3 regions of the Rhodococcus sp. IEGM 1330 genome follow, and region 1 is predicted to be linked to each of the others. Evidence: predicted binding sites of a transcription regulator. Region 1 holds the regulator's gene; each other region holds the start of a gene.
The links. Region 1 encodes LexA, which represses DNA repair genes until DNA is damaged. Its sites were predicted from a motif close to CGAACANNTGTTCG; they were not measured.
Positions count from the first base shown of each region.

Region 1 (9,364 bases):
TGTTGGTCCACGGATCTGCGACACCGACGTCGATGTTCGAGAGCAGTACCGCGTAGATGATCCCGGTGATGACCATGTAGAGCGTCACCGCTCCGCGGAACAGCTGCCAGCCCGACGAGCGCGGATCGATCACACCACCGACCGTCAGCACCGACACCGTCAGGACGTTGCTGATCACGGTGAAGTAGCTGAAGTAATTGACCAACGAGAACGTAGGGGCGGCAAGTCCGTCCACGACGATCGAGACGAGCGCTGCGGCAGTGAGCGCCGCGAACAGCACCCGCAGCGTCCTGATCGGTACCGGCGTGCGTGGTTCCGCGGTCACATCGTGCGAGATGCTCATGCGGCGATCCTGGCACAGTCGCGGCCGGCATTCACGACGGTTGCGTCGATACGGATATCCTGGTGTGAGTATGTCTACCTCGAACCCGTCCGGTCAGCGAAAATCTCTCGCCATACGTCTGGCAGACGTCACCATCCGCGACGAGAACCGACTGCGGCGGCGGCTGGACAAGGCGCGCACCGACGACGCGTTCGCAGCCCTCGATCGCGATGTCGCTCGTGCCGAAGCCGTGGTCGCCCATCGCAGAGCAGCGGTCCCCACCCTCGATTTCCCCGAGTCGCTTCCGGTCAGTCTCCGCAAGGACGACATCTCCGCCGCCATCGCCGAGCATCAGGTCGTGATCGTCGCCGGTGAAACCGGCTCGGGTAAGACCACCCAGATTCCGAAGATCTGTCTCGCACTCGGTCGCGGAATTCGCGGGTCGATCGGTCACACCCAACCGCGCCGGCTCGCCGCGCGCACGGTGGCCGAACGCATCGCCGAGGAGGTCGGCGAGCCCCTGGGTGAATCCATCGGCTACAAAGTGAGATTCACCGATCAGTCCTCGGATTCGACGCTCGTCAAGCTGATGACCGACGGTATTCTCCTGGCCGAGATCCAGCGAGACAGACTGCTTCGCCAGTACGACACCCTGATCATCGACGAGGCCCACGAGCGCAGCCTCAACATCGACTTCATCCTGGGTTACCTCGCGCAGCTACTCCCCCGGCGACCCGATCTCAAGATCATCATCACCTCGGCGACGATCGATCCGGAACGATTTGCCCAACACTTCGCCCGCGGCGGCGTACCCGCCCCGATCATCGAGGTTTCCGGCCGCACGTTCCCGGTCGAAATGCGCTACAGGCCACTGACCGTCGACGCGGGTGACACCACGATCGATCTCGACCCCGTCGACGCGACCTGCCAGGCCGTCGACGAGCTGATGGCCGAGGGCGACGGCGACATTCTGGTGTTCCTGTCCGGTGAACGCGAGATTCGCGACACCGCCGATGCGTTGAACGACCGCAATCTGCGCAACACCGAGATCGTTCCGCTGTACGCGAGACTCTCTGCGGCCGAGCAGCATCGAGTGTTCTCACCGCACTCGGGCAGGCGCGTGGTGCTGTCGACGAACGTTGCGGAGACATCGCTGACAGTCCCCGGTATCCGCTACGTGGTAGACCCGGGTACGGCCCGAATCTCGCGATACTCGTTGCGCACCAAGGTTCAACGCCTCCCCATCGAGCCGATCTCCCAGGCATCGGCGCGGCAGCGGGCCGGCCGCTGTGGTCGCGTCGCCGACGGCATCTGCATCCGGTTGTATTCCGAAGAGGACTTCGAGTCCCGTCCGCAGTTCACCGAGCCGGAGATTCTGCGTACCAACCTGGCGTCGGTCATTTTGCAGATGACCGCCCTCGGGCTCGGCAAGATCGATGCCTTCCCCTTCGTCGAGCCACCGGACCCGCGCAGCATCAGGGACGGCATCGGCCTACTCGAAGAATTGGGGGCGCTGAAGCCGGCCACCAAGGATGGCACCGCGGAACTGACCACCATCGGCCGGGAACTCTCGGCACTGCCGGTCGATCCTCGGATGGCGCGGATGCTCGTCGAGGCCAACGGCAACGGCTCTCTGCGTGACGCGTTGGTGGTCGTTGCGGCCCTGTCGATTCAGGACGTTCGAGAGCGTCCCGCCGAGCATCAGCAGGCAGCGGACGAGAAGCATGCGCGTTTCGCCGTGGAGAACTCCGACTTCCTCGCGTACGTGAAGCTCTGGACCTACCTGCGCGAACAGCGGAACGAGTTGTCCTCCAACCAGTTCCGACGCATGTGCCGAACCGAGTTCCTGCACTATCTACGTATTCGCGAGTGGCAGGATCTGCACGGCCAATTACGTCAGATCACCCGCGGGCTCGGGTGGACGGTGCCCGACGCCGACTCCACCGAGACCGCCCTGCATCAGTCGCTGCTGTCCGGATTGCTCTCGCATGTCGGGCTCAGGGAGGGTGACAAGCGCGAGTTCCTCGGCGCCCGCGGAGCGCACTTCGCGATCTTCCCGGGCTCGGGTCTGTTCAAGAAACCCCCGCGCTGGGTCATGGCCGCAGAACTGGTCGAGACCGGACGCCTGTGGGGCCGCATGGCCGCCCGCATCGAGCCGGAGTGGGCCGAACGGTTGGCACCGCACCTGGTCAAAAGGACGTATTCGGAACCTCACTGGTCCATCAAGCGGGAATCGGCGATGGCCTACGAACGGGTGACGCTCTACGGCATTCCGTTGGTGACGCAACGTCCGGTGAACTACCACCGCATCGACCCCGAGGCGTCCCGCGAGCTGTTCATCCGACATGCGCTGGTGGAAGGTGAATGGAAGACCCAACACGCGTTCTTCCACAAGAACAGGGCTCTGCTCGACGACGTCGGCGAACTGGAGCATCGCGCTCGGCGGCGCGACATCGTCGTCGACGACGACGCTCTCTTCGACTTCTACGACGCACGTATCGCCCCAGAGGCGGTGTCGGCGCGGCACTTCGACACCTGGTGGAAGAAGGCACGCAGGCAGGAACCGCACCTACTCGATTTCACCACCGACACCGTCGTCAACTCCGACGCGGCCTCGGTACTGACCGGCGCGTATCCCGACGCATGGCGACAGGGCGAGATCCAGTTCCCACTGACGTATCAGTTCGAGCCGGGCACGGCGGCCGACGGAGTCACCGCTCGGATTCCGATCGCTCTCCTCGCTCAGGTACAGCCGGTCGGCTTCGACTGGCTGGTTCCCGGAATGCGCGGCGAGTTGGTGACCGCACTGATCAAGACACTGCCGAAAGCCCTGCGGCGCAACGTCGTTCCGGCTCCCGACTTCGCGGCCGCGGCGTTGGCGGTCATGAAGCCGCGCGCGGAAACTCTGGTGACGGCCTTGGCACGTGAGCTGTCACGGGCTGCGCAGTGCCACATCACGGCGAAGGACTTCGATGTTGCGGCACTGCCCGATCACCTGAAGATGACGTTCGCGGCCGTCGATCCGTCCGGAAAGGTGTTGGGCAGCAACAAGGATCTGACTGTTCTGCGCACGAACCTATCCGGGGAAGTCGGTCGTCAGGTGGCGAGCGCGGTGGGTGATGCGGAACGCGCGCCCTCGCTGGCCTGGACTTCGGGCACGCTCGGTCGGTTGGAGTCGACGGTCACCAGAGAGGTGGCCGGACAGAAGGTCACCGGCTACCCGGCGTTGGTGCCCGAAGGACAGGGCGTAGCGGTGCGAGTTCTCAGCACGCCCGCGCAGGCGCGGGCCGCGATGCGGTCGGGAACCAGAGCTCTACTGCTGTCGACGGCCCCGAAGGGAGCCAAGGCACTGCTGGCCGGACTGCCGACCGCCGAACGCCTTGCCCTCGGCCAGAATCCGTACGGCGGAGTCGATGCACTCCTCGAAGAATGCCGGGCTCTCGCGGTCGAGGAAGCGATGGATGCGCACGGTGGACCGGTACGAGATCCCGAGGCTTTCGACAAGCTCCGGGCGCTCGTCGACGCGGAGGTTCCACAGCGTACCTCCGCGGTGCTCGCCCTGGTTCGCCCTGTGCTGACCGCTGCCCTGGCATTGTCCGCGCAACTTCAATCCTCCTCGGGCGAGCCGGCAGATGATGTTCGGGAACAGCTCGACGGCTTGATCTTTCGCGGGTTCGTCACCGAGTTCGGTTCTCGCAGATTGGCAGACCTTCCGCGCTATATCGCGGCTGCGACGAAGCGGTTGGCGACCCTGCCGAGCAGCGCGGGCCGTGACGCGGCGGCGATGGATGTACTCGATCGGGTGTACGCGTCGTACGGGCGACTGTTGGATTCGCTTCCGGAAAGCAGAAAGAACAGTTCCGGGGTACAGGAACTGTTCTGGATGATCGAGGAGTTGCGCGTGGGATTGTTCGCCCAGGGGATTCGTACGGCGTATCCGGTCTCGGAGAAGCGCATCGAGAAGGCGATCTCGGACCAGAGTCGCTGACGGGCAGGACTGTCAGTCGATGTCGGCGGACTCGCGGTGCTTGCGCAGTTCGTGGATTTCTTTCTCGAAGTCCTCGGCCGAGCTGAACGAGCGGTAGACGGAAGCGAAGCGCAGGTAGGCCACTTCGTCCAGATCACGGAGTGGACCGAGAATGGCCAACCCCACTTCGTTGCTGGGAATCTCTGCGGATCCCGCTGCACGGATGGCGTCCTCGACCTGCTGTGCCAGCAGGTTCAGCGCATCGTTGTCCACATCTCTGCCCTGGCAGGCGCGTCGGACTCCCTTGACGACTTTCTCGCGGCTGAACGGCTCGGTCACGCCGCTGCGTTTCACGACTGCAAGCACTGCGGCCTCGACGGTCGTGAATCGACGACCGCACTCCGGGCAGGATCGACGCCGCCGGATTGCTTGCCCCTCGTCCATCTCACGCGAGTCGACCACGCGTGAGTCGGGATGCCTGCAGAACGGGCAATGCATAAGGGATCCTCCGTCGTAGCCGATGCTCCGACGACGAGCACGCACATCGGGGCAGTCTGTCGAGGATACTCAGTCTTCTCGAACCCGACGGGGCCGGTGGTCATCTGCCGGGCGTGTACTCGACGAGAGCTCCGTCGTGCACTTCGACCACACCGGCCGGCTGCGCGCCTGCATCGGGGGCAACGGCCCGCAGGTTCGCGATGCCGATCAGGCCGCCTGCCACGACCAGGACCGCCAACACGGTCAGCACGAGCGATCGCATCCGAACCGGCTGACTCGCGAAGTGCGCGGAGGTCGCGTCGAACTCGCGATCGGCCTCCTCGCGATCGGTGACATCGGTCCACGACGGATCGAGGACCGGGAGGCACGGTGCGCTCTGCGTACGGGGTGCCGTGACACCGTGCATCCCGATGGGACTCTGCAGAACGGGACGCGCCCGGCGGCGACGCTCGACGACAGTGGATCGGGCACGGACACCGGCGGCGGTGGGGCGATCGGTGATGATGGTCATCGGAACCTCGACTTCGCTCGTTGGATCGAATGTTCGATCAGGCGTTCGATGGACGCTTGTTCGAAGTTCTATCACGAGCCTCCGACAAAGTCTGTAGAAAACGCGACACGAGTCGAACAGATGTTTGATTCAACAGCTGATACACGCTAGATTCGTGTCAGAAACCACACGCCACGAGTCGACACCATCAACTCCAGTCCGCGCAGACCTACCCCGCAGACCGGATCCAGGACACCAGCAGGAGGCCGACAGCATGAAGGACGAGACCTCGACGAGGTCGACCACGCGTTCCACGACGACGGGTTCCAAGACGACCGGAGCCAGGGCCACCGCAACGAAGGCCGCAGCGGGTAAGCCGGCCGCGGAACCGACATCCAAGGCCATGGAGGTCGACACCGACATCAGTGCGGGTCTCACCGAGCGGCAGCGGAAGGTACTCGAGGTCATTCGCGCTTCGGTCACCGAGCGCGGTTACCCACCGAGCATTCGGGAGATCGGTGATGCGGTCGGCCTGACATCGACCTCCTCCGTCGCTCACCAACTCCGCACCCTCGAGCGCAAGGGCTTCCTCCGGCGCGACGCCAACCGCCCCCGCGCCGTCGACGTCCGCGGTCTCGACGAGGTGCAGGCCGATCAGGCTGCCGCCGCCGTCGACGGATCGCCGGCGTCCGAGGAACAGGATCGGTTGCCGACCCCGACGTTCGTACCGGTATTGGGCCGGATCGCCGCCGGCGGTCCGATTCTGGCCGAAGAGGCCGTCGAGGACGTGTTTCCGCTCCCCCGCGAGCTGGTGGGTCAGGGTTCTCTGTTTCTGCTCAAGGTGGTCGGCGAGTCGATGATCGACGCGGCGATCTGCGACGGCGACTGGGTGGTTGTTCGTCAGCAGTCCGTGGCCGACAACGGCGACATCGTCGCTGCCATGATCGACGGCGAGGCCACCGTCAAGACGTTCAAGCGGTCCAAGGGCGAGGTGTGGCTGCTGCCGCACAACCCGCTCTTCGAGCCGATTCCGGGCAACAACGCCGCGATCCTCGGCAAGGTCGTCACCGTGATGCGCAAGCTGTAGAAATCGACACCGAAGTGACACGCGAAGGGCCGCAGCACATAGTGCTGCGGCCCTCTGCGTTCTTCGGATCAGCGGATCACAGATTCAATCCGCGGCCGATGATCTCCTTCATGATTTCGGTGGTGCCGCCGTAGATGGTCTGCACACGAGAGTCCATGTACGCCTTGGCGATCGGGTATTCCTTCATGTAGCCGTAGCCACCGTGCAGCTGCAGGCACCGGTCGATCAGTTTCACCTGATTCTCGGTGGTCCACCACTTCGCCATCGCGGCTTCTTGGACGGTCAACTTGTCTGCGTTGAGCAGTTCGATGAACTTGTCCACCATGATTCGGGTGGCGGTGGTTTCGGTGGCCAACTCCGCCAACACGAATCGGGTGTTCTGGAACTTGCCGATCGACTTTCCGAAGGCCTTGCGGTCGCGGCAGTACTGGATGGTCATGTCCAGTGCCGATTCCATCGCCGCTGCGGCGACGACGGCGATGGAGAGCCGCTCCTGAGGCAGATTCTGCATCAGGTAGATGAAGCCCATGCCCTCGTCGCCGAGCAGGTTGGCAGCGGGCACGCGAACATCGGTGAAGCTGAGTTCGGCGGTGTCCTGGGCCTTCATGCCGATCTTGTCGAGGTTGCGGCCTCGCTCGAATCCGGGCATGTCGCGTTCGACGACCAGCAGGCTGAAGCCCTGTGCGCCCTTCTCGGGATCGGTGCACGCCACGACGATGATCAAATCGGCGTTGATTCCGTTGGTGATGAATGTCTTCGAGCCGTTGAGCACCCAGTCGTCGCCGTCGCGTACGGCCTTGGTCTTGATGCCCTGCAGGTCGCTTCCGGTGCCCGGCTCGGTCATCGCGATCGCGGTGATCAGTTCGCCGGAGCAGAATCCGGGGAGCCAGCGCTGCTTCTGCTCGTCATTCGCAAGATCGATCAGATACGGCGCGACGACGTCGTTGTGCAGGGTGAAGCCGATACCGCTGTATCCACCGCGGGTGGTTTCCTCGGTGACGATGGCGTTGTAGCGGAAGTCCTTGACTCCGCCGCCGCCGAATTCCTCGGGCGCAGCCGTTCCGAGGAAGCCCTGCTTACCGGCCTCGACCCAGACGCCGCGGTCGACGATGTTCTGCTCTTCCCACTTCGCATGATTGGGGGCTACGTGCTGTTCGAGAAACTTCCGGTACGACTCCCGGAACAGCTCGTGCTCGGGCTCGAAAAGTGTGCGTTCCACGAATGTCTCCTTGTTCGGTGCATACCGACGTCGACCTGTGAACGGTGTCATTCGCGGTCGTCGGTACGACTGACGTCACGTTCCAACAGTACGTTCGGGGTACAGCGGAGGTCGATGACCAAAACGTGCGCGATCCGTGACCGACCCCGCTAGCGACCTCGTTTGCCTGTACTCCTCGCGAGCGCCGAGACGATCGGGTAGCCGACAAGGATGCCGACGGAACCCCACGCGATACCGCCGAGCTCGACCGATCCGACAGCCAGTGTCAGGTCACCGATTCCGGCGACGAGCGCCGCAGCGACGACCATGAGATTGACCGGATCGGTGAAGTCGACCTTCGCGTCGGTCCAGATGCGAACGCCCAGTAGCCCGATGAGTCCGTACAGAACCAGGGTCGCTCCCCCGATGACGCCGTCGGGCACGGTGAAGATCAGGGCACCGAACTTGGGCGAGAACGCCAGCACTATCGCGGTGACGGCCGCGACCCAGTACGCGGCCGTCGAATAGACGCGGGTGGCGGCCATGACCCCGATGTTCTCGGCGTACGTGGTGGTGCCCGAGCCACCAGCGGCTCCGGCCAGGGTGGTCGCCAACCCGTCGGCGATCAGCGCGTCGCCTGCCACGTCGTCGAGGTTCTTGCCGGTCATCGCAGCGACGGCCTTGACGTGTCCGACGTTCTCGGCGACGAGGACGATCACCACCGGCAGCGCCACCAGGATCACCGACAGCTCGAACGACGGTCCACGGAACTCCGGCAGGCCGATCCAGCTCGCCGCACTCAGAGCGTCGAGGCGTGGCTGCGCGATTCCACCGGTGACCGCGGCGAACACCCAACCGACGACGACACCGACCAGAATTCCGAGTCGCCCGAGCAGTCCCGGTCCGATGGCCGTGGCCAACAGAATGGCGACAAGCGTGACGGCGGCGATGAGGGGCTGCGCCTCGAACGACGTCGTCGCGGCCGGGGCCAGATTCAACCCGATCAACACGACCACGGCACCGGTGACCACGGGCGGCATGGCGGCGTCGAGCACGCGCCGACCGGCGATCTTGACCACGACCCCGATGGCCGCGAGTACGAGTCCGACGCACAGAACGGCGCCGAGCTGCGCGGCCGGGCCGTTCGCCTGGGTGGCACCGAGCGGAGCAAGGAATGCGAAGGACGACCCGAGGTAGCTGGGCACGCGCCCCCGGGTGATGATCAGGAACAGCACCGTCCCGATGCCCGAGAACAGCAGTGTCGTCGACACCGGGAAGCCGGTGATCGTCGGAACGAGCAACGTGGCACCGAACATCGCGACGACATGCTGCATCCCGATGCCGACGGTGCGCGGCCACGTCAATCTCTCGTCCGGTGCCACCACCGCCCCGGCCTCGACGGTCTTTCCGTTTCCGTGCAGCGTCCAACCCAGATTTCTCATGATGGGAAAAGACTATGGCGTCAGCCGAGGATCGCGCTCACTGCCTCACGGGCAGCGGCGGTGCTGTCCGTTTTGAGCGCTGCGGCGGCCGCTTCCTTGCACTGGGCGAGCGTGACCGTGGCCAATTTGGAACCCACATGCGCGACGGCGGCCGACGCAGCAGACAGTGAGGTGATGCCGAGTCCGACCAACACACAGGCCAGGAGCGGATCGGCAGCGGCCTCGCCGCAGACCCCGACCGGCTTGCCGGCCTTGGCACCCGCGGCAGCGGTGTGGGCCACCAGTGCCAATACCGCCGGCTGCCACGGATCGGTCAGACCGGCGAGCTGAGCAGACATGCGGTCGGCGGCCATCGTGTAC
Region 1 covers NZ_JAWLSB010000001.1:929,471-938,834, reverse strand. The annotation lists gene R4P57_RS04330 (Pr6Pr family membrane protein) at 1-343, opposite strand, end outside; gene hrpA (ATP-dependent RNA helicase HrpA) at 414-4,310, shown strand; gene nrdR (transcriptional regulator NrdR) at 4,323-4,787, opposite strand; gene R4P57_RS04315 (hypothetical protein) at 4,888-5,298, opposite strand; gene lexA (transcriptional repressor LexA) at 5,681-6,364, shown strand; gene R4P57_RS04305 (acyl-CoA dehydrogenase family protein) at 6,441-7,583, opposite strand; gene R4P57_RS04300 (uracil-xanthine permease family protein) at 7,733-9,004, opposite strand; gene ptsP (phosphoenolpyruvate--protein phosphotransferase) at 9,025-9,364, opposite strand, start outside.

Region 2 (9,364 bases), on a different contig from region 1:
CGCAGCGGATTCCGACGAAATGGTCGCCGCGCAGAAGCACCAGGAGGCTCTGCTGCAGGCCGAGGCCGATCGCAAGAAGGCCGAAGAGCTCCGCAACCAGGCCTGAACCACTACCGCAAAACAGGAGTTTCGCTTTATGAGTGTCCTAGCCATACCGATGACCATCCTTCGTATTCAGTACAAGATCGCTCGAATTCCGTTGCAGCTCATCGAGACCAACGTCGTCGAGAAGATGAGTGCGGAATCACCCGCGCGCCTGGTGTACGAGCACACACTCGGTTCACTGGACCGCGCCGTCGGAAACTTGTTGGGAGACAAGGGCCTCGCCGATCGCGGTGAGACTCTCGTCGACAGCACCGAGAACCGCGCCGAGGCAGCGCGCCTCGACGCCGAGGCTCGGGCCAAGAAGGCCGCAGCCGACGACGAACTGAAGGTCGCTCGCGAGACCGCCGAGAAGGATCGGCGCGCAGCCGACGCTTCCGCCCAGGAAGCCGCGCGCGACGCCCGCCAGGAGGCCGAGCAGCGCAAGCGCGAGGCCGCTCAGGACGCCGAGCGTAAGGCTGCCGCCGAGAAGAAGAAGGCCGACGAGCAGGCCGCTGCCACCGCGAAGGCCGCCGAGGATCGCAAGAAGGCTCAGCAGGCGCAGGTCGACAAGCAGGAGAAGCTGGCCGCCGCGCCGTCCGAGGCCGAATTGGCCGAGGCCGCTGAGCGTTCCGACGAGGCCGCCGCCAAGAAGGACGAGGCGGAGCGCATCGAGAAGCTGTTCATCGCGGAGAAGAACAAGGACTGACAGCTCGAATCAGCCTGCCGAACAACCTCGTCCAGCCCCGCACCGTGTCCTCGGTGCGGGGCTGGAGTCTTTCCTGGGGCTCAGGCGATGTGGGGGCCTGCTCGGGCGTGGGATGGTCTGGGTTGTCGGTACGGGTCGACGGTGGCCGGTGGGACGAACCAGGGGTGGCCATCGGTGCCGATGAACACTTCCCAGTCGGAGTGGTGCATGAGTCGGTGGTGGAATCGGCAGAGTAGAACCAGATTGTTCATGTCGGTCGGGCCACCGTCGGCCCAGTGCCAGATGTGATGCCCTTCGGTCCAGGCGGCAGGTTTTCCGCAGCCAGGGAATGCGCACCCGTGATCGCGGGCGGTGAGGGCTTTGCGTTGTTTGGCGGTGACGGTGCGTGCGGTGCGGGCGAGGTTCAACGGGTTGCCGTTCTCGTCCATCACGATGGCAGTGAGGACACAATCGCAGGCCAACTGGCGGGAGGTGTTGCGGGAGAGCGGTCCCATCCACGGGAGCCAGCCGACCGTGGTGCCGTCGCCGAACAGGTCCCGATAGGCGCCGCGATCAGCGGCAGGGGGTGTATCAGACGCGTCTGCTGTGTCGGGGTGGATCGGGTGTCCGGTGTTGATGTCGACCGGATCGACTGCGTCGGTGTCGGATTCGGCTGCTGCGCGTGAGGTTTCGTCGTCGGTGATGTCGTCGGCGTCGGCACTGTCGCGGAGGTCGGTGAGATCGCGGAGGCTGATGTGCAGATTCAGGTGCGGGCGTTCACCGCCCTCGGTGGGGCGATTGCTCGAGGCGAGGTATTGGTCGAGGATGTGTCCGAAGGCGTCGGCTCTGCGCCTGGCGGGACTCCGGTCGTCTTGGGTGCCGTCGGCTGCCGGTCGGGGTTCGGTCAGCGGTGAGAGTGCGGTGAGGAGTTTTTCTCCGGTGATCGCATCGAAGTCTCCTTTGAGTACCAACCGGCCGTTCAAGGTCTTGGAGGCGAAGAATTCGTTGCGGTCGGTGTCCTCTGGAGGTGGTTTGTTGCCGCCGAATCTGTCGTCGAGTTTGGTGATCGCTTCGCGGATGCGGCCGGTGCGCGCTTGGGGTCCGGTCGCAGCGGTGATCATGGCTTTACGGGCGATGTCCAGCCCGGCTTGCGGCAGGTTCTTCGGGGGTGTTTCGGCGAAGGTCAGAATCAAGGCTGCATGGTCGATGGTCATGACGCCGGTGTTGACGGCGTCGGCGATGTCGGGGAAGTTCTTCAGTCCGCGGCCCAGGGCGACGATCTTGTTCGCTTTGGAGGGCGAGAGCAGGGTGGTGGAGGTGAGCCAGCCTGCGGGTCCGGGGAAGCCGAGTTTTTCGCGGGAGACGCGGGTGTCGATCTCGCCGACGAGGGCGATCCGCCGGGCTTCGAGCAGTTGGATTTTGTGGGAGACCGCAGCAGCGTCGGCGAGGAGTTCGCTGTCGCTCAGTTGCCAGATCGCTGCGGTCATGCCATGAAGTGTATCGAACGCACGTTCGACTAACAACCATAGTGCAATCGAACACTATTGCCCTGCATAACTATTCGCTAACCAAAACCTGTCGGCGGCTTGTGGTAGGCGAGTCAACCGCCAACCCGGAATGTCGCCCGGTACGCGCTGGGCGAGACCCCCAACTCCGCAGCAAGCTGGTTTCGCAACGATGTTGCCGTGCCGAAGCCCGTGTCGTGCGCGATGCGTTCGATGGTCAGGTCCGTGTTTTCGAGCAGCTCACGTGCCCGCTGGATGCGCTGCGCCACGATCCAACGAGCCGGAGAGACACCGACTTCGGCGACGAACCTGCGTGAGAACGTCCGCACACTCATCGCCTGGTGCCGGGCCAGATCCTCCACGGACAGGGCCGACCCCAGATTGCGCAGCGCCCATTCCTGCGCGTCGGCCGTCGACGTACTGTGTGTCCGCGGCACCGGGGTGTCTATGTACTGCACCTGCCCGCCGCTGCGATGGGGTGGCACGACGGTTCCGCGCGCCACCCGATTCGCCACTGCCGCACCGAAGTCCTGTCGAATCATGTACAGGCACAGATCGATTCCCGAGGCCTCCCCTGCCGCGGTCAACACGTTGCCGTCCTCGGTGTAGAGCACGTTGGGGTCGAGCAGCACCTGCGGATACAGCTCGGCGAATCGAGCGGCCGACTTCCAGTGAGTGGTGGCCCGCTTGCCGTCGAGCACGCCCGCCGCAGCCAGTACGAATGACCCCGTACAGATCGACGCCAACCTCTGTGTCGACACCGCGTCGAACAGGGTGGAGACAGCGCTATCGGACGCGTAGTCGGCGTCGGAGGCGGGCACGATGACGGTGTCGGCCTCGGCCACGGCGTCGAGCCCTCGCTCGACGAGTATCCGAACGTCGGAGTCGGTGCGAACCGGACCGGGCACGTCGGTGCAAGTGACCACCTCGTACAGCAGCTCGCCGGACTCGGATCGCGCCTGTCCGAACAGACGATGCACGATGCCCAACTCCATGGCGAGGAGACCGTCGCGCACATAAACCGCAATGCGATGCGTCATGGCCGGATTCTTTCACATGTTGTCTTTCATGCCACTGGTTCCGAACAGCGACGTAGCCCAGGATCGACTGCATGAACATCCTGTGGGTCTATGCCCATCCAGACGCCCGCTCCCTCAACGGTTCCCTGCGCGACGCAGCCCTGGAACAACTCCGCGCCGACGGCCATACCGTCGAGCAATCGGATCTGTATGCGATGCAGTGGAATCCAGTGGTCCAGCCAGCGGACTACGACCATGATCCGGCAGAGCGATTCCAGGTGGCGACCGCGTCGAGCTCAGCTCTCGCAGCCGGCACTCTGGCCCCGGAGATCGTGGCCGAGCAGCAGAAATCGCTGCGTGCCGATGCCGTCGTGCTGCAGTTTCCGCTGTGGTGGTTCTCGATGCCCGCGATCATGAAGGGCTGGGTGGATCGCGTGTTCGTCGAGGGATTCGGATACGGCATCCGGTGTGCGGACGGCCGCTCGCGGCGCTACGGCGACGGCATGCTCGCCGGAAAGCGTGCGATGGTCGTCGTCAGCATGGGCGGCAGCGAACACACCGTCTCCCCGCGCGGCATCAACGGCGATCTGGACGAGATGCTGTACCCGATTCAGCATGGCATCCTGTTCTACACCGGAATGTCCGTGCTGCCGCCCGTTCTCGTGGCGAGCGCCGATCGGATGACCGAAACTGATTACGCTGCAGCAGAATCAGAGCTACTGCAGCGAGTGAAGAGCCTGCCCACCGACCGGCCCATCCCCTATCGCACCCAGAACGGCGGCGACTACGACGGGCGATTCGTGCTGCGCGACGACGTCGAACCCGAGGACACCGGCATCCGAGTGCACACCATCAGATGATCAATCGAGAACGCGAGCGAGAAACGCGGCGATGTTGTCTTCGACTGCCGCGGTCCGTGTCTCGACGTCGAAGTCCTCCTTGAACTGACGACCCAACGCCGGGGTCTTCTTCTTGCGTGCGTAAAGCGAACACGCGAGGTCCGAGCAGATGTAGGTGCCCACCGTATTGCCGCGCCTGCCGGATTCGCCCGCCTTCGCGGCAGCCATCAGCGACACTCCGCCGTTGGCGTGCGTGGTGAGGCAGATGCTGCACATCTGTGCTGTGCGGGGCCCGCCAGGCTTGTAGCGCAGTGCGATTCCGCGCAGCTGATCACCCTGCGGGACAACGATGTAACAGCGCCCTGCCATTTTGGGGTCGATCCAGCCGAGAAAGTCGAGATCCTCCCACGGCACAGCGTCGAACATCTCGGGAAGGGAGAGCCTACCGGCGTCGCCCTTGGACGAGTTGACGAACGAAGACCTGATGTCGCGTTCCGAGATCGGTTCCATGTCACTGCCTCCAGTGCTGTAAGAGTGTGTCGATTCCGTCGAGGATGCGGGCCCAGGACTGCTGCGAGTCGGGTGCACTGTGACCGAACGAGCCCGACGCATCGAGGCTGGCGTAGCCGTGAAACACACTGCCGAGCAATCGAACTGCGTGTACCTGATCCTCTTCACCGAGGTCGTACCCGCGGAGAATCGCCTTCATCATCGCCGAATGACGAACTCCGGCGCTGTTGATCGCGGTCTCGTGATCGAGTGGAAACTGAGTCGCTGCATATCGACCAGGGTGTTCGCGCGAGTAGTCGAGATACGCGTTGGCCACGGCTACCAACGCGTCCTTGCTCGCTCGACCCGCCAGGGCCTCGGACACCCGATCGGCCAGTTCCTCCAACGCCAGCAACGCGATCCCGACGTTCAACTCGTGCGCGTTCTTCAGGTGCGAATACAGACTCGCCACCTTGACGTCGAAGCGTCTGGCTATCTCACTGGCGGTGACGCGATCGAAGCCGACCTCATCGGCCAGATCCGCTCCTGCTGCCACGATGCGCTGCGCGGTCAATCCTGCGCGTGCCATGCCGGCCTCCTCGTTCTTTCGAGGACACCGTAACCAAACCTAATAGCTTTAGGCAAATCGCTAAAGCTATCAGCGGCCCTGCCACGCCTCCCACAGCTCTGCGTAGCGACCACCGGCCGCGACCAACTCCTTGTGCGGACCCTGCTCCAGAATTCTGCCGTGTTCGAGAACCACCACGCGGTCGGCGGCAGCGGCCTGGGTGAGGCGATGCGCGACGATCAACGTGCTGCGCCCCCTGGTCGCTGCCTCGGCCGCCGCTTCGAGGTCTCGCGCACCGGAACTGCCGGCTTCCGCGGTGGCCTCGTCCAGCACGGCGACGGCCGGATCGGCGAGAACCAAACGCGCCAAGGCCAATTGCTGTGACTGAGCTGCCGTCAACTGGTGCCCGCCCTCGCCGACGGCGGTATCGAGGCCGTTCTCGAGCGTCTCGACCCACGCCCACGCTCCGACGGTGCGCAGTGCGGCTTCGACGTCTTCGCGACCGGCATCCGGGGCGGCGAGCAGCACGTCGTCGACCAATCGGCCGGCGAACACGTGGACTTCCTGGCTGACGATCGCCACGTGCCGCCGTAATCCTTCGCTGCCCAGCGCATCCAGCGATGCGCCGCCGACGTGAACCGTCCCCGACGTCGATGCCATGGAACCGGCAGCAATGGCCGCGATGGTCGATTTTCCGGCACCGGTGGATCCGACGAGCGCCACGGTCTCCCCTGCCTCGATGCGCAGATTCACTCCGTGCAGCACCTCGTGGCCGGACTCGTATTCGTGCCGCAGATCGGTGACGTCCAAGGTGGCGTCGGCGGGCGCGGAACCATCGCCGACGGGCCGTTCGTCTGGGATGTCGATGACACCGACCAGCCGAGCCAACGAGGCTCCCGCGGACTGGATGTCGTCGAAGGTGAACAGCAACGTGCCGATCGGATTGAACAGGCGGTGGAACAGCAGCGCTGCGGCTGTCGTCTCGCCGACGGTGACGTAATCGCCTCGCACGAGCAGGAATCCGGCCAGCAGGATCACCGACAGTCCGACGCACTCGGCGCGATTGCTCCGAGATCCGAACCGGGTGAACAACCGGAACACGTCGACGCCGATGTCTCGGGCCTTCGCCGACGCTCTGTCGATCTCGCTCAGGTGCGCCGACTCGAGTCCGTACGCGCGAACGGTTTTCGCACCCTGCATGCTGCTGACGAAGGACTGCGCTCGCTCGCCCATCGCCACGCGCTCGGCCGCGTACTTCGGTGCCGACCGCGGCAGATACCAGCGCAGCGCGAGGACATACATCGGCAGCGCGACGAGCCCCGCCAGGCCCAGCCGCCAGTCGATGCCGAGCATCGTGATCATGCTCAGACATACGAGCAGGAACGCCCCGACGAGCTGCGGGATCACCTCACCGATCGACTTGGCCATCACCGCGACGTCGTCGCCCACCCGGGAGAGCAAGTCCCCCTTGCCCACTCGTTCCAACGTGGCAACGGGCAGATGCAACGCGCGGCGCACGACGGCCTCGCGCAGCGACGCGAGAATGCCCTCACCGAGAGTGCTGATGAGATAGCCGCTGAAACCGGTCACGATGCCGCCGATCACCGCGGCCACCGAGATCACGACGACGACCCCGATGATCGCCGACGTGTCAGCACCGTCGCGGACGCGGTCGACCAGAACACCGAGTACGTAGACGGGCACCAGCGACATGGCCGCGGCAATCGCGCCGAGCAGCAGCGTCACCGCGGTCCGGACCTTCCTGAGGCGCAGCTGTTCCAGAAGCCACCTACCGGAGCGTGCCCCGGTGGCGATGGGAAGCAGTTCGGGGGCGGTCATCGCAGCACCGTCTCCTTGTACTGCGCGTCCGAGGACGCGAGATCGTGGTGCGTTCCCTCGGCGACGACGCGGCCGTCGTCGACGACGAGAACGCGATGGGTCACCGACAGCAGCGCGGGGCTCGTGGTGATGAGGATGGTCGTCTGCGCCGAAGTGCCGGTGTGCCGAAGTTCGGCGATGCCGCGGGCGATGGCGTGCTCGGTGACGGCGTCGACGGCGGTGGTGGGGTCGTGCAGTACCAGCACCGGGGCGTCGACCGACAGTGCTCGCGCCAACGCGACTCGCTGGCGTTGGCCGCCGGACAGGCTGGCTCCGCGGTCGGTGACGGCGTGATCGAGACCGGCCTCGTGCAATTCGACGACGTCGGTGGCCGCGGAGGCGTGCAGCACGACATCGAGTTCGGCGTCGGGCCGCTCGCGGCCTGCGGTGACGTTGCTGCGGACGGTGCCCGCGAACAGGTCGGTGATGTGGGGCTCGACGAGCACCGTCTCGCGGGCGCGTCGAAGATCGATCTTTCCCGCCGGAATGCCGCCGATGCGAATCGATCCGGTGTAGTCGGCGTCGGAGATCTGACCGGACAGCAGCGTAGCGAGCGCTTCCCCGTCCTGCGGCCGGTAGGCGACCACGCCGAGCATCTCGCCCGGTTCTGCGCGGAACGTGAGGCCGTCGAGCGATCGAAACCGAACGTCGTGAACACCGAGGTCGGAGCCTGCGGGCACCGCGGATTCCGACTGCGGCAGAGCGTGTTCCGCACCGAGCACCAGGGCGAGCCGGTCGGCCGATCCGCGCACCATCGCAACGACGCCGGGGATCCTCGCCAATCCGGTCAGGGGTTCGATGACGAACTGCGCAAGGCCGATGACGGTGATCAGCTCACCGACCGAAATGCGGCCCTGCAGCGCGAACCAGCCGGCGGTACCGGCGATCCCGACGGCCAGCAACGCGTTGACCGTTGCCGACAAGCCCTGATAGACGTTGTTCGCGCGAGCCAGCTTCAGAGTCGCAGCCAACGCCGTTCGACTCGACGTCACGAATCGCTGCGTCGCGGCGTTCTCGGCACCGATTCCACGCAGCGGCCGTACACCGCTCACCAGATCGGTGGCCATACCCGACACACCGGCCACCTCGGCCTGCTGCGCAGTGGCAGCACGGGTCAGCAACGGGGCGAGACGTTGCAGTGCGATCAGGATGACCGGCGTCCCGATGACCACGGCGAGACCGAGCGGAACGTCGATGACGATCAGCGCGACAGCGGACGCAACGACCGCCACGGCCGACGCGAAGACGCGCGCGATCAGATCGAGGATCCAGGACTCCTTCTCGGCGTCGGACGTCGACACCGTCAACAACTCCCCCGCCGACAGCTCGGTGCGCACGCCCCGCGGATCGAGGACGCGACCGGCGACCTCGACGCGCACCAGATGCGCCTCCCGCTCGATGGCGACCACGATGATGCGGGCACCGATCCGCCACGCGTACGACAGAGTGACGAACAAGGCCGCCAGACCGACCAACGAGAGAATCATCGCGGTCACATCACCGGTGTCGATGGCCCGCGAGACGATCAGTCCGATCGCCACCGGGACCATCGTTTCGCACAGTTGATGCACCCCGAACAGCAGCGACGAGACGATCAGGCGGGTGCGATGCCGTCGTACGGTGCGACGCAGAATCGCGGAGCCGGTGGCCGGAGAAGGCACCTCCACCACTGTCCGAGCATGGCGGAGCGGTACAGAATCGGTCATTTGCTGCAGCCTATGGCATCGGGAACTGGCGATGGGGCGCCACATTTACATAGAGTCGGGTCCAACGAACACCGTGTAAGCCCAGCAGAGAGTACGGAGAACACCATGCCTGCCAAGACTTCGACCGACAACGACATCGCCGACGAAGACATCGTCCCACTCGAGTACGAGACGGCCAGCCAGGCTCAGCGCGTCGTCGCGGCCTACGCGACCGACGCAGACGAATGCCGCATGTTGCTGTCGATGTTGGGTATAGATCCTGTTGTGAAGGGCGAAAGCGAGTAGGACCTTCGCAGGACTGGCTCCCCCAGAGATCTACAAGCGGATTGGACAGTTGTGGCTGACGCCTCGCAGGGTTCGGATTTTGTCGTCGTAGCCAACCGGTTGCCGGTCGATCTGGAAAAGCTTCCGGACGGAAGCACACGATGGAAGCGAAGCCCCGGCGGCTTGGTCACCGCTCTCGAACCGATTCTGCGGGCCAACAAGGGTGCGTGGGTGGGGTGGGTCGGCGTCTCGGACGTCGACGTCGAGCCGTTCGTCGAGGACGACCTGCAGCTACGACCGGTGCCGATCAGCGAGAAGGAGTACACC
Region 2 covers NZ_JAWLSB010000007.1:11,706-21,069, forward strand. The annotation lists gene R4P57_RS16965 (general stress protein CsbD) at 1-106, shown strand, start outside; gene R4P57_RS16970 (hypothetical protein) at 137-790, shown strand; gene R4P57_RS16975 (HNH endonuclease signature motif containing protein) at 871-2,256, opposite strand; gene R4P57_RS16980 (GlxA family transcriptional regulator) at 2,370-3,314, opposite strand; gene R4P57_RS16985 (NAD(P)H-dependent oxidoreductase) at 3,386-4,153, shown strand; gene R4P57_RS16990 (FBP domain-containing protein) at 4,154-4,642, opposite strand; gene R4P57_RS16995 (TetR/AcrR family transcriptional regulator) at 4,644-5,210, opposite strand; gene R4P57_RS17000 (ABC transporter ATP-binding protein) at 5,280-7,028, opposite strand; gene R4P57_RS17005 (ABC transporter ATP-binding protein) at 7,025-8,773, opposite strand; gene R4P57_RS17010 (hypothetical protein) at 8,879-9,058, shown strand; gene R4P57_RS17015 (trehalose-6-phosphate synthase) at 9,110-9,364, shown strand, end outside.
Region 2: the regulator LexA is predicted to act here: its motif matches at 2,271-2,284, upstream of R4P57_RS16975 (HNH endonuclease signature motif containing protein).

Region 3 (9,364 bases), on a different contig from region 1:
TCGTTTCGGAGCGTGTCCAATTCGGCGGTCCAGATGTCGGCCGGGGTGATGTAGGCGGGACCGGGATGCACGGCCAGCAGTGTGACCGGCTCGGAACCGGGGACCTCGACCTCGGTGGCGAGATTCACCGGGCCGTATCCGTCGAGCTCGCGGTTGCCGGACATCGGGAATCGGCTGTAGATTCCGGCTCCGCCGCCGCCTGTCACGTGCGGCTGGAGGTAGCTGTAGGGGAAGAGTTCCTCGATGCCTGAGTCGCGGAGGCCGACCACCGACGCGACGGTCAGTTCCTGGATCGTGACGATATCGACGGCGCTGTCGCGGGCCTGACCGACCACGACAGTCGGATCGGCCAGCCCGATCATCAGGTTCGCCTGCATCACGCGCAACCGCACGCCCTCGCTGCCCGTCGCGTCCTCGGGTGCCGCGTCTGCCACGTAGAGCGGTGCGTAGGCGAATGCGCCTGCCGCGAGCACCAGCGCGGAGACTCCCGCCAGAACCCAGCGTCGACCGATCAACGCCACCAGGGCACCGACCACGACGGCGACGAACATCAACGGAACGAACGACGCGAGCGCGATCAGGACATTGACCCGGGTGTCGGTGTAGTAGACGCACATCGCCACGAGCCCGGTGACGATGCCCAGAATGGCGATCGTGCCGGTGAGTATTCGTATCCAGGTTCGTCGCATCGGTCCGAGGGTAGCTACGCCCGGACGCCGACGACCAACGCTCTGATGGTTGTCCAGGTCAGCGATATCAATCCGCGCACCGCCGAGAAGGAGAACGCTGTGGACCACACCGTTCGCGTCGACGGTTCTTCGACCGGCAGTCCGGCGAATCGATCGGCCAGCCAGTCCAATGTCAGCGGCGCACTGAGCGGGTGCAGCGACAGGTGTTCGCTCAGCCGGTCCCGTAGATAGGTCACGTGAGCACCTGCCTCGATGTACCGATCCACCTGCCCGTCCACGTCGTCGACGGCGATGATCTGATCGTGCACCGATTGAACGACCAGCAGCGGTGCCGTCGGAGCCGTTCGTCCCGGCTGAATGTCCTGGAACACCTGCACGATTTCGGGCAGAGCCAGCAAGTCTGCCAATGGGACGTCGATGTAGCGATCCAGATCGTGGCGCGCCAGGCGGGTGACAGCGCGGACGGTCGTCATGTTCTCGACCGAATCGAGGATGCGCATCCCGTCTTCGTTGACGTACTGGCGAATGACCCGGTCCAGCTCGGGATAGGTGCGCCGCAGACCCGCAACCACCAGCGTCGGCAGCGCCGAATGGAACGTTGCGTTCAACCTGGTGAACGCCGAGCCCGGATCTCCGACGGGTGAGCCGAGGGCGGCACCGACCACCTCGATCTCCGGTGCGTACTCCGGTGCCATCTCCGCCGCCCACGACGTCGCGAGCCCGCCGCCCGAGTAGCCCCACAGCGCTACCGGCGTGCTCGTAGGCAGGTCCAGCGGCTCGAACGACAACGCCGCGCGAACGGCGTCGAGCGTGCAGAACCCGGGTTCCTGCGGCGAACCCCAATGACCGTCGGGACCCTCGTGATCCGGGATCGAGATGGTCCACCCACGGCGCAGAGCATGCAGTACCAGCAGGAACTCGAACTGCGGAACCGCACCGAACGCCCGTGAGCCACGCCGAAGCGCGTAGGACGGGAAGCACGAGGATGCGACGCCGTCGATCGCGCACTGATACGACAGCAGTACCGGCTCGGCGTCCCGCGGGCGCAGCACCGTCGTGACGCTGGCCTGGGGGAAACCACCGAGATCAGCGGTGCGATAGAGCAGCTGCCACGCGTCGACTCGCTGGCGCACACGCCCGAACATCGCGACCTCGACCGGCCGCACCTTGAGAATCGTCCCGGGTAGAGCTGCTTCGTACCCCTCGGGCGCGGCGTAGAAAGGGTCGTCCTCGGGCCTGGTCGCGTCGCTCCGGCTCGGTGCTCGTTCCACCGGCCAGGGCTGTTCGTCCCCCATTGATCTGTCGACGCTCATGTTCCACCGCTTCTTGTCCGAGTCTCGCCGTCACACTAACTTGCCCTCAACGACCCCATTTCATGCAGCCTGCTGCCAATTGGTGATCAGGACATCGGTCGCGTAGCTGAGGTCGAGGCCTTCACCACCCCAGTTCGGGACGATGGCGTCGGGTGCGATCCCGTCGTATCGTCGCCGAAGTTCGTCCGCGTCACCGGCCATCGCCGGAGCGTGAATCATCGCGATTCCCGAAGGATGGCGAAACGAGAAGCGTTGATCGCCAGGGGCTTCGATGAAAAAATACCCGTCGTGCAGCGCTCGATGGTGTTCGCCGCACAGCAGGACCAGGTTGTCGAGTGACGTCGCACCTCCCCGTGAGCGGTAGGTGACGTGATGAGCATGCAGAAATCGGGTGCGCCCGCACCCGGGCACCGTGCAGTATCGATCTCGAATGATCAGCTGACGCAACTGGGTTCGGCTCGGGGCTTTCGCAGTGACACTCCAACGCACGGTCTTGCCGAGGCGGCCGTGGCCGACAGTCCGCATGACCGCATTACACAGCACCTGGGCGAGAGTCTCGTCGTCGAGACCAGGCCCGTCGTCGAAATGAGCATGATCGCATCCGGCTTCGGTGCTGTTGCCGAGATGGACCAACACTTCCGCTTCCGGTGAGACGACTGGCGAATCCACTGCAGCGCAGATCATCTCGGCCATGGGAACCATCGCCGGCACCGGGTCGGGCGGTGCCGGGGCCGCCCGGTCACCCTCGGATTCGCCCTCGATTCGGGTGCGCTCGTACTCCGCCCTGGTCAATGCAGCGAGAAACCGCTTGCCGTCCTCGGGCCGAAAGCGTGCCGTCAGCACGAGCGAGCCATCGTCCTCGTCCCAGCGCCACCGCCCCACGCACGGATCGAGGTCGACGCCGTTGCCCCTGGTCGGACGCATCGCCTTCTTCAGACCACGGCAGAGACGTTCGATGTGCGCAGCGGGTGCGTCGAGCGCCTTTTGCAGCAGCGACGCCTCGTTCTCGGCCGTCGCAACCCGAGTCATCGCGCGTACCTTCGAGTACGAGATTGTGCCGCTCAGGTACGCCGAGGTGATCAGCGGCAACTCGCGCATCGCTTTGGCCACCCGCACCTGCTCACGAGCCGTGTGCAGATCGACTCCGGCACGCCAGGACAACCAGTGCGCACAGGACCGCACTTCCCAGGCGGCCCATCCGCGTCGAGCATCGAACTCACCCACCAGAATCAGATACTGCGCCGACGCCGCAGCAATCTGACCGGCCAGAGCGCAGATCTCGGTCTCGATTTCCTTCATCTCGATCCGCCCCGCCTCGGATCCTGTGTCGGCCATGTCGATCATGAATGCCCCCATTCATCGAATGCATGTTCGAGAAATGTACGACGAGGTACCGACAGGAAGTTCTCGCGAGTCCTACGCGTCCCCGCGGGGACGCATTCGGGCTTGCTTTCTCGCCGTTTGGCCCGATACTGACACCAGATGCTGGTTCCGACCGAAGGGTGGTGCAGCCGTGGGGAATACCGACACCTGGGGGATTGCCGGCGCGGAGTTCCTGCAGTGGTATCTGCTTGCGGCCGTTCTCGCAGTCGCTGCGACGCTGGTGGGCAACTGGCTCGCTGCACACCGGTCCGTTCCGGCCTCATCGGCCACTCGGGTTCTCACACCACCCGAGGTGGGGGTACTCACCAGCGACATGCAGGCGGTGATGGCATCGCTCGCCATCCTGCGCGGTGCCGATGTGATCGATTCTCGGGGCGGTAGGTGCCGCACCCTGACCGATGCCGAGCGCATGCAGCTCGATGCGTTCACCCTTACGGTTCTCCAACGACTCGGCGGCGGAAAGGCCCCCCTGGTTCGTTCCAGGCTGGTGACGAATATGTCCGCTTCGTGTGCGCAACTGCGCAACGCGCTGGTCGACGAAGGCCTGATGCACGGCGCAGGCGAACGTCCCACGCTCGCCCGGGCCGTCTCCATCCTCTTCGTCGCGGCCGTCGGCATCGCACGCATCGCTGCAGGCATCGCGAACGGTAAGCCGGTGGGCTTCCTCGTCGGCATTGTCGTCGTGCTGCTCGTGGCACTTCCGTTCGCAGTTCGCCGGCCCCGTCGTACCGCCCTCGGAGACGCCGAGCTCCGACGCCTTCGCGCCGAAAACGACTACCTCTCCCCACGCTTTCGTCCGTCCTTCACCGCGTACGGTCCGTCGCGCGCCGGTATGTCGGCTGCCATCTTCGGAACGACTGCGCTGATGCTGCTCGACCCAGCGATGGCAGGTGCAATGAGTTACGAGGCCGCGCGAATAGGCGCAGCTGGATCGTTCGGCTTCGGCGGTGACAGTGGTGGCAGCGGCGGAGGAGGAGTGGGTGGCAGCGACGGAGGGGGTGGCGGCGGTGGCTGCGGCGGCGGCGGAGGGTGCGGCGGGTGACCGTGGCCGCCCTGCCCGCCGGGCTCGGAATCGGCTGGCGCTCCGAAATTTCGGGAATCATCTCGCAATTGCCGGGCCTCGCGTTCTGCGAGGTGATCGCCGAATCGATCGGTGATGATGTGCCCAGCCGCCTCACCGAGTTGGAAGTCCCCGTCGTCACGCACGGTATCGCCCTGTCGCTCGGCGGTGCCGAGCCGGTCGAGCCGCGCCGAATTGCGCACCTGGAACGTGTGTCGTCGATGCTCGGCTCACCGATCGTCAGCGAGCACATCGCCTTCGTCCGCGCCGACGGAATCGAGGCCGGGCACTTGCTTCCGGTGCCGCGGACACGCGAAGCCCTGACGGTGCTGGCTCGGAACATCACGCGGACCCAGGACGGTCTCTCCGTCCCGCTGGCCGTGGAAAACATTGCGGCACTGTTCGACTGGCCGGACGACGAGCTCACCGAGAGCGAGTTTCTCACCGAACTGGTCGAATGCACCGGCGTCACCCTGGTGCTGGATATCGCCAACGTCTACGCCAACGCACGAAACCGCAGGCGTGATCCCTGGACCGAACTGACTCGGCTGCCCCTTGATCGAATTGCTTACTGCCACATCGCCGGTGGCACCGTTCGCGACGGTCTGTACCACGACACGCACACTGCTTCCGTACCGGAGGAAGTGCTCGAGCTGCTGCGCACGTTCACCGCGGCAGGGCACCGCCCGCCGTTGATGCTCGAACGCGACGGTCGTTACCCGCCCGAGCACGAGCTGTTCGACGAACTCGATGTGATCTCCGAATCCGCAGGCCTGAAACGAATCACCCCGAACAGGCTGCTGGGTCGGACCACGTGAGCGAGAACCTGGCTCGACGACAGAAGGAGCTGATCCGCGCACTCGTCGCGGGAGACCCGCTGCCCCCGGGTTTCGATTCGGCCACCATCGACGCCACACGAACAGCTCTGCTGCGCAAGCGGGCAGCCGAGATCGCGGCTCGGTACCCGGCGGTGCCGTCGGCGCTGGGGGAGAAGTACGACGAGCTGTTTCACCGATGGGCGTCCGACCGGCCCAAGACATCCGCCGCCGCAGATGCGGAGGCCTTCTACGAGGCGATGCGTCGGGCAGGGGAGTTGGACGCGACACATCCGGCACTGCCTGGGCAGCGAATGCCCTACATGGCCGACGCCCGCAACTCACTCGTGCGCTTTCGCAGTCCGCTGCGCGGGACGTGGTTGACGTCGCTGTTCGGTGCGGCACTGCTCGTTGCGCTGCCGATCATCACGGTGACGGGGTTGCTCTCGTACAGCGCCTACGGGCCGCAGTTCGGGCAGGCCAAACCCGGTGCCGTGGGGTGGTTGCGGTTGCCGTACTTGGACTGGCCCACCGATCCTGCCTGGCTGTATCAGCTCACGCAGGGCCTGCACGTCGGGCTCGGCCTGATCATCGTGCCGCTCGTCATCGCCAAACTGTGGTCGGTGATGCCCAAACTCGTCGAACTACCACCGGTGCGATCGCCGGCGCATGCGCTCGAACGACTGTCACTGTTGGCACTGGTCGGTGGCTTGCTGTTCGAGATCGTCACCGGTGTTCTCAACATCCAGTACGACTACGTGTTCGGTTTCGACTTCTACGCCGCTCACTACTTCGGTGCCTGGGTGTTCATCTCCGGATTTCTCGTACACCTCGGTCTCAAGGTTCCGCTGATGTGGCGCACCCTGAGGGCCGAGTCGCTGATGGACGTGTTGCGCGCCAGGAACGAAGCTGCGGATCAACCGACCGACGACAACCCTCCGGCGACGATGAGTCGACGCGGCGCCATCGGATTGGTCGCTGCCGGAATGGGTTTCATTGCCGTGTTGACGGTCGGACAGACGCTCGGGGGAGTGCTGCGCAAGGCCGCGATTCTGCTGCCCCGCGGACGCTCGTACGGCGACGGCCCCAACGACTTCCAGATCAATCGAACGGCCGAAGCTGCGGGGATCACCGAGGCGCAGACCGGGACCGACTGGCAACTGACGATCAGCAGCGCAGCCGAGGACGCCGTCCCGATCGTGTTGTCCCGAGGCAGGCTGCTGTCGATGCCGCAGCGCACTGCCGAACTTCCGATCGCGTGCGTCGAAGGATGGTCAACCACACAGACGTGGACCGGTGTCCCGTTGGCCGAACTCGCTGCGCTGGCAGGCGTGCCGGCACCGCGATCGGCCGAGGTGAGCTCTCTGGAGCAGAACGGAGCCTTCACCCGTGCGGTGCTGCAGGGAAATCAAGCGGCACATCCGAACTCGTTGCTGGCCCTGAAAGTCAACGGTGTCGATCTCTCGCTCGATCACGGATTTCCCGCGCGTGTGATCGTTCCTGCCCTTCCGGGCGTCCACAACACCAAATGGGTTGCTCGCATCGTCTTCCGTTCCTGACTTTCCAAAACTGCGTGAATGGTAAACAATCTTTCATCGGTGGCCCGTGGGGTTGCCGACGAGGGCGCGTTCCCTCGCCTGGATGAGTTGCGAAGGTTTGCCACCATGCTTGCTTTGTCCAGAGGTCTCTTCGCCGCAAGTGCGGCTCTCACGCTGCTGTTCGCCGCAGGCTGTTCGTCGTCCGACGCGGGCAACGCCGTCGCCGCCGACACCACCACAGCCACCTCCGCGTCGACGTCCGCCGCTCCCAGCACCACCGACGACGTCTCGGGCCAAGAAGGCATCGACGCCGGCGGCTCGACCGACATCGATGTCGAGATCGGTCAGTGCGTCCAACTCGGCGGGACGATGACTGCCGCCACCATCGAGAACGCCGAATGCGGCAGCATGGAATCGAACTACAAGGTCATCGCCAAGGCCGAGCAGAACGAGCAGTGCCCCATCGACATCAATCAGACCTACTACGAGACGCTCGACGGAGTCGAGCAGGGCGCACTGTGCCTCGACGTCGACTGGGTTGTCGACGGCTGCATGAGCGTCCCCACCGTGGGTATGGACGAGCCCTCACGAGTCGACTGCGGCGACCCCAGCGCGACCGACGTCGAACAGGTCACCGAAATCAAGACCGGTACCGCCGATCCCAACGAATGCCCCGAAGGTGGATTTGCCTACGAATCAAGGCAATTCGTCGTCTGCACCACAACGATTTCCTAGTCGAGCTGCGCAGACTTGCCAGGGACCCTGCGTTTCATGGAGAGTGAGACAGGTCACTGAGCAGCCCCGGCGCCCGAGGAGAATCGATGACCGAGACCACTGCACCTCCGAAATGGAAGGTGGTCGGCCCCGGACTGGTGGTCGCCGCAACCGGTATCGGGGCCGCCGACCTCGTCGCAACGTTGGTGGCCGGCTCGCGCTACGGCTACGCATTGCTCTGGGTCATCATCGTCGGTGTCGTCATGAAAGTCGTTCTGGTGGAAGGTGCCGGCCGCTACACGTTGGCGTCGGGCAACACGATCTTCCAGGGCTGGCGTTCGCTGGGTAAATGGACGACGGTGTATTTCGCGCCCTACATCGTGATCTGGGGATTCGTCTACGGCGCTGCGGCAATGTCGTCGAGCGCGCTGCCGATCGTCGCGTTGTTCCCCGCGTTGGATCTCAAGGTCGTCGCCATCGCGTCCGGACTCCTCGGGTTCGCGTTGATCTGGCTGGGTAGCTACGGGTTCTTCGAAAAGATCATCACCGTCTTCGTCGGCATCATGTTCGTGACCGTGATCGGCGCTGCGGTAGTGGCGGTTCCGAACGTTCCCGCGATCGTCAAGGGCATCGTCCCCACCATTCCCGACGGCTCGATCGTGTACGTCCTCGGCCTGGCAGGTGGCGTCGGTGGCACCATCACGCTCGCCGCATACGGCTACTGGCTGCGCGAGAAAGGCTGGATCACACCGAAATTCATGCGCGTCATGCGCATCGACAATTCGATGGCCTACGTCATCTCCGGTATCTTCGTCCTCGCGATGCTCATCGTCGGCGCCGAGTTGCTGTACTCCTCGCAGATCGCGATCTCCACCGGCGATCAAGGCTTGATCCAACTCTCCGACGTGCTCGCCGACCGCTACGGCACGCTGTTCGGCTACGTGTTCCTCATCGGATTCTGGTCGGCGTCGTTCTCGTCGCTGATCGGGGTGTGGAACGGAGTGAGCCTGATGTTCGCGGACTTCGTCGGCAATCTGAAGGGCCTCGAACAGGGTCACCCGGAAACGCGAGTGGGGGGCAAGTACTTCCGCTGGTATGTCGCGTGGCTGACGTTCCCGCCCATGGCGCTGCTGTGGCTCGACCAACCGATCGGGCTCGTGCTCACGTACGGCGTGCTCGGGGCCGTGTTCATGCCGTTTCTTGCGGTGACACTGCTGATTCTGCTCAACAGCGATCGAGTGCCGAAGCAGTGGCGCAACGGCTGGTTCACCAACCTCACGCTGGGCGTCTGTGCATTCCTGTTCGCGTGGCTCGCCGTCGACCAGGTCTTGGATGCCCTCGACAAGTACGTGTACTAGTCGGTCGCTTCCAGCCGTGCCCGCAGCGTCGACTCCGTGTGCTTGATCGCCTGACCCACAACGGGTTCGACCACGGCTCCGAGCACCTTGCCTGCGATTCCGCCGGGCAGGCTGTAGCGGAACACCACATCCAGACGGGTACCGCCGTCTGCCGTGTCGGAGAACGACCACGTGGACGAGTTGGACAGGCCCTCCACCGATTCGAGCGTGAGCCTCTCGTTGTGGACCCATTCGGTGACGTGCACAACGGAGGTGAGGGCCTTCGGACCGATTTGCATCGTCGCGTCGTACGTGGCCCCGAGACCGGACAAGATGTCGCTCGTCGGCTCGAAACGGCTGATGCCGAACATCCACTGCGGGACGTTCCTGAAGTCGTCCATGTAGGCGAACGCCGCGTCGCGACTGGTCGATGCCACGGCCGAACGATTGATTTCACGCACTCGTGCACCCTAGTACACGCTACGAGGTGTTACGCATACTTTGACGGTCCGTTT
Region 3 covers NZ_JAWLSB010000002.1:33,894-43,257, forward strand. The annotation lists gene R4P57_RS04965 (endonuclease/exonuclease/phosphatase family protein) at 1-689, opposite strand, end outside; gene R4P57_RS04970 (lipase family protein) at 704-2,002, opposite strand; gene R4P57_RS04975 (HNH endonuclease signature motif containing protein) at 2,063-3,337, opposite strand; gene R4P57_RS04980 (TIGR04222 domain-containing membrane protein) at 3,516-4,427, shown strand; gene R4P57_RS04985 (DUF692 domain-containing protein) at 4,415-5,263, shown strand; gene R4P57_RS04990 (molybdopterin-dependent oxidoreductase) at 5,575-6,819, shown strand; gene R4P57_RS04995 (hypothetical protein) at 6,925-7,533, shown strand; gene R4P57_RS05000 (Nramp family divalent metal transporter) at 7,620-8,870, shown strand; gene R4P57_RS05005 (SRPBCC family protein) at 8,867-9,310, opposite strand; gene R4P57_RS05010 (D-2-hydroxyacid dehydrogenase) at 9,364-9,364, opposite strand, start outside.
Region 3: the regulator LexA is predicted to act here: its motif matches at 3,363-3,376, upstream of R4P57_RS04975 (HNH endonuclease signature motif containing protein).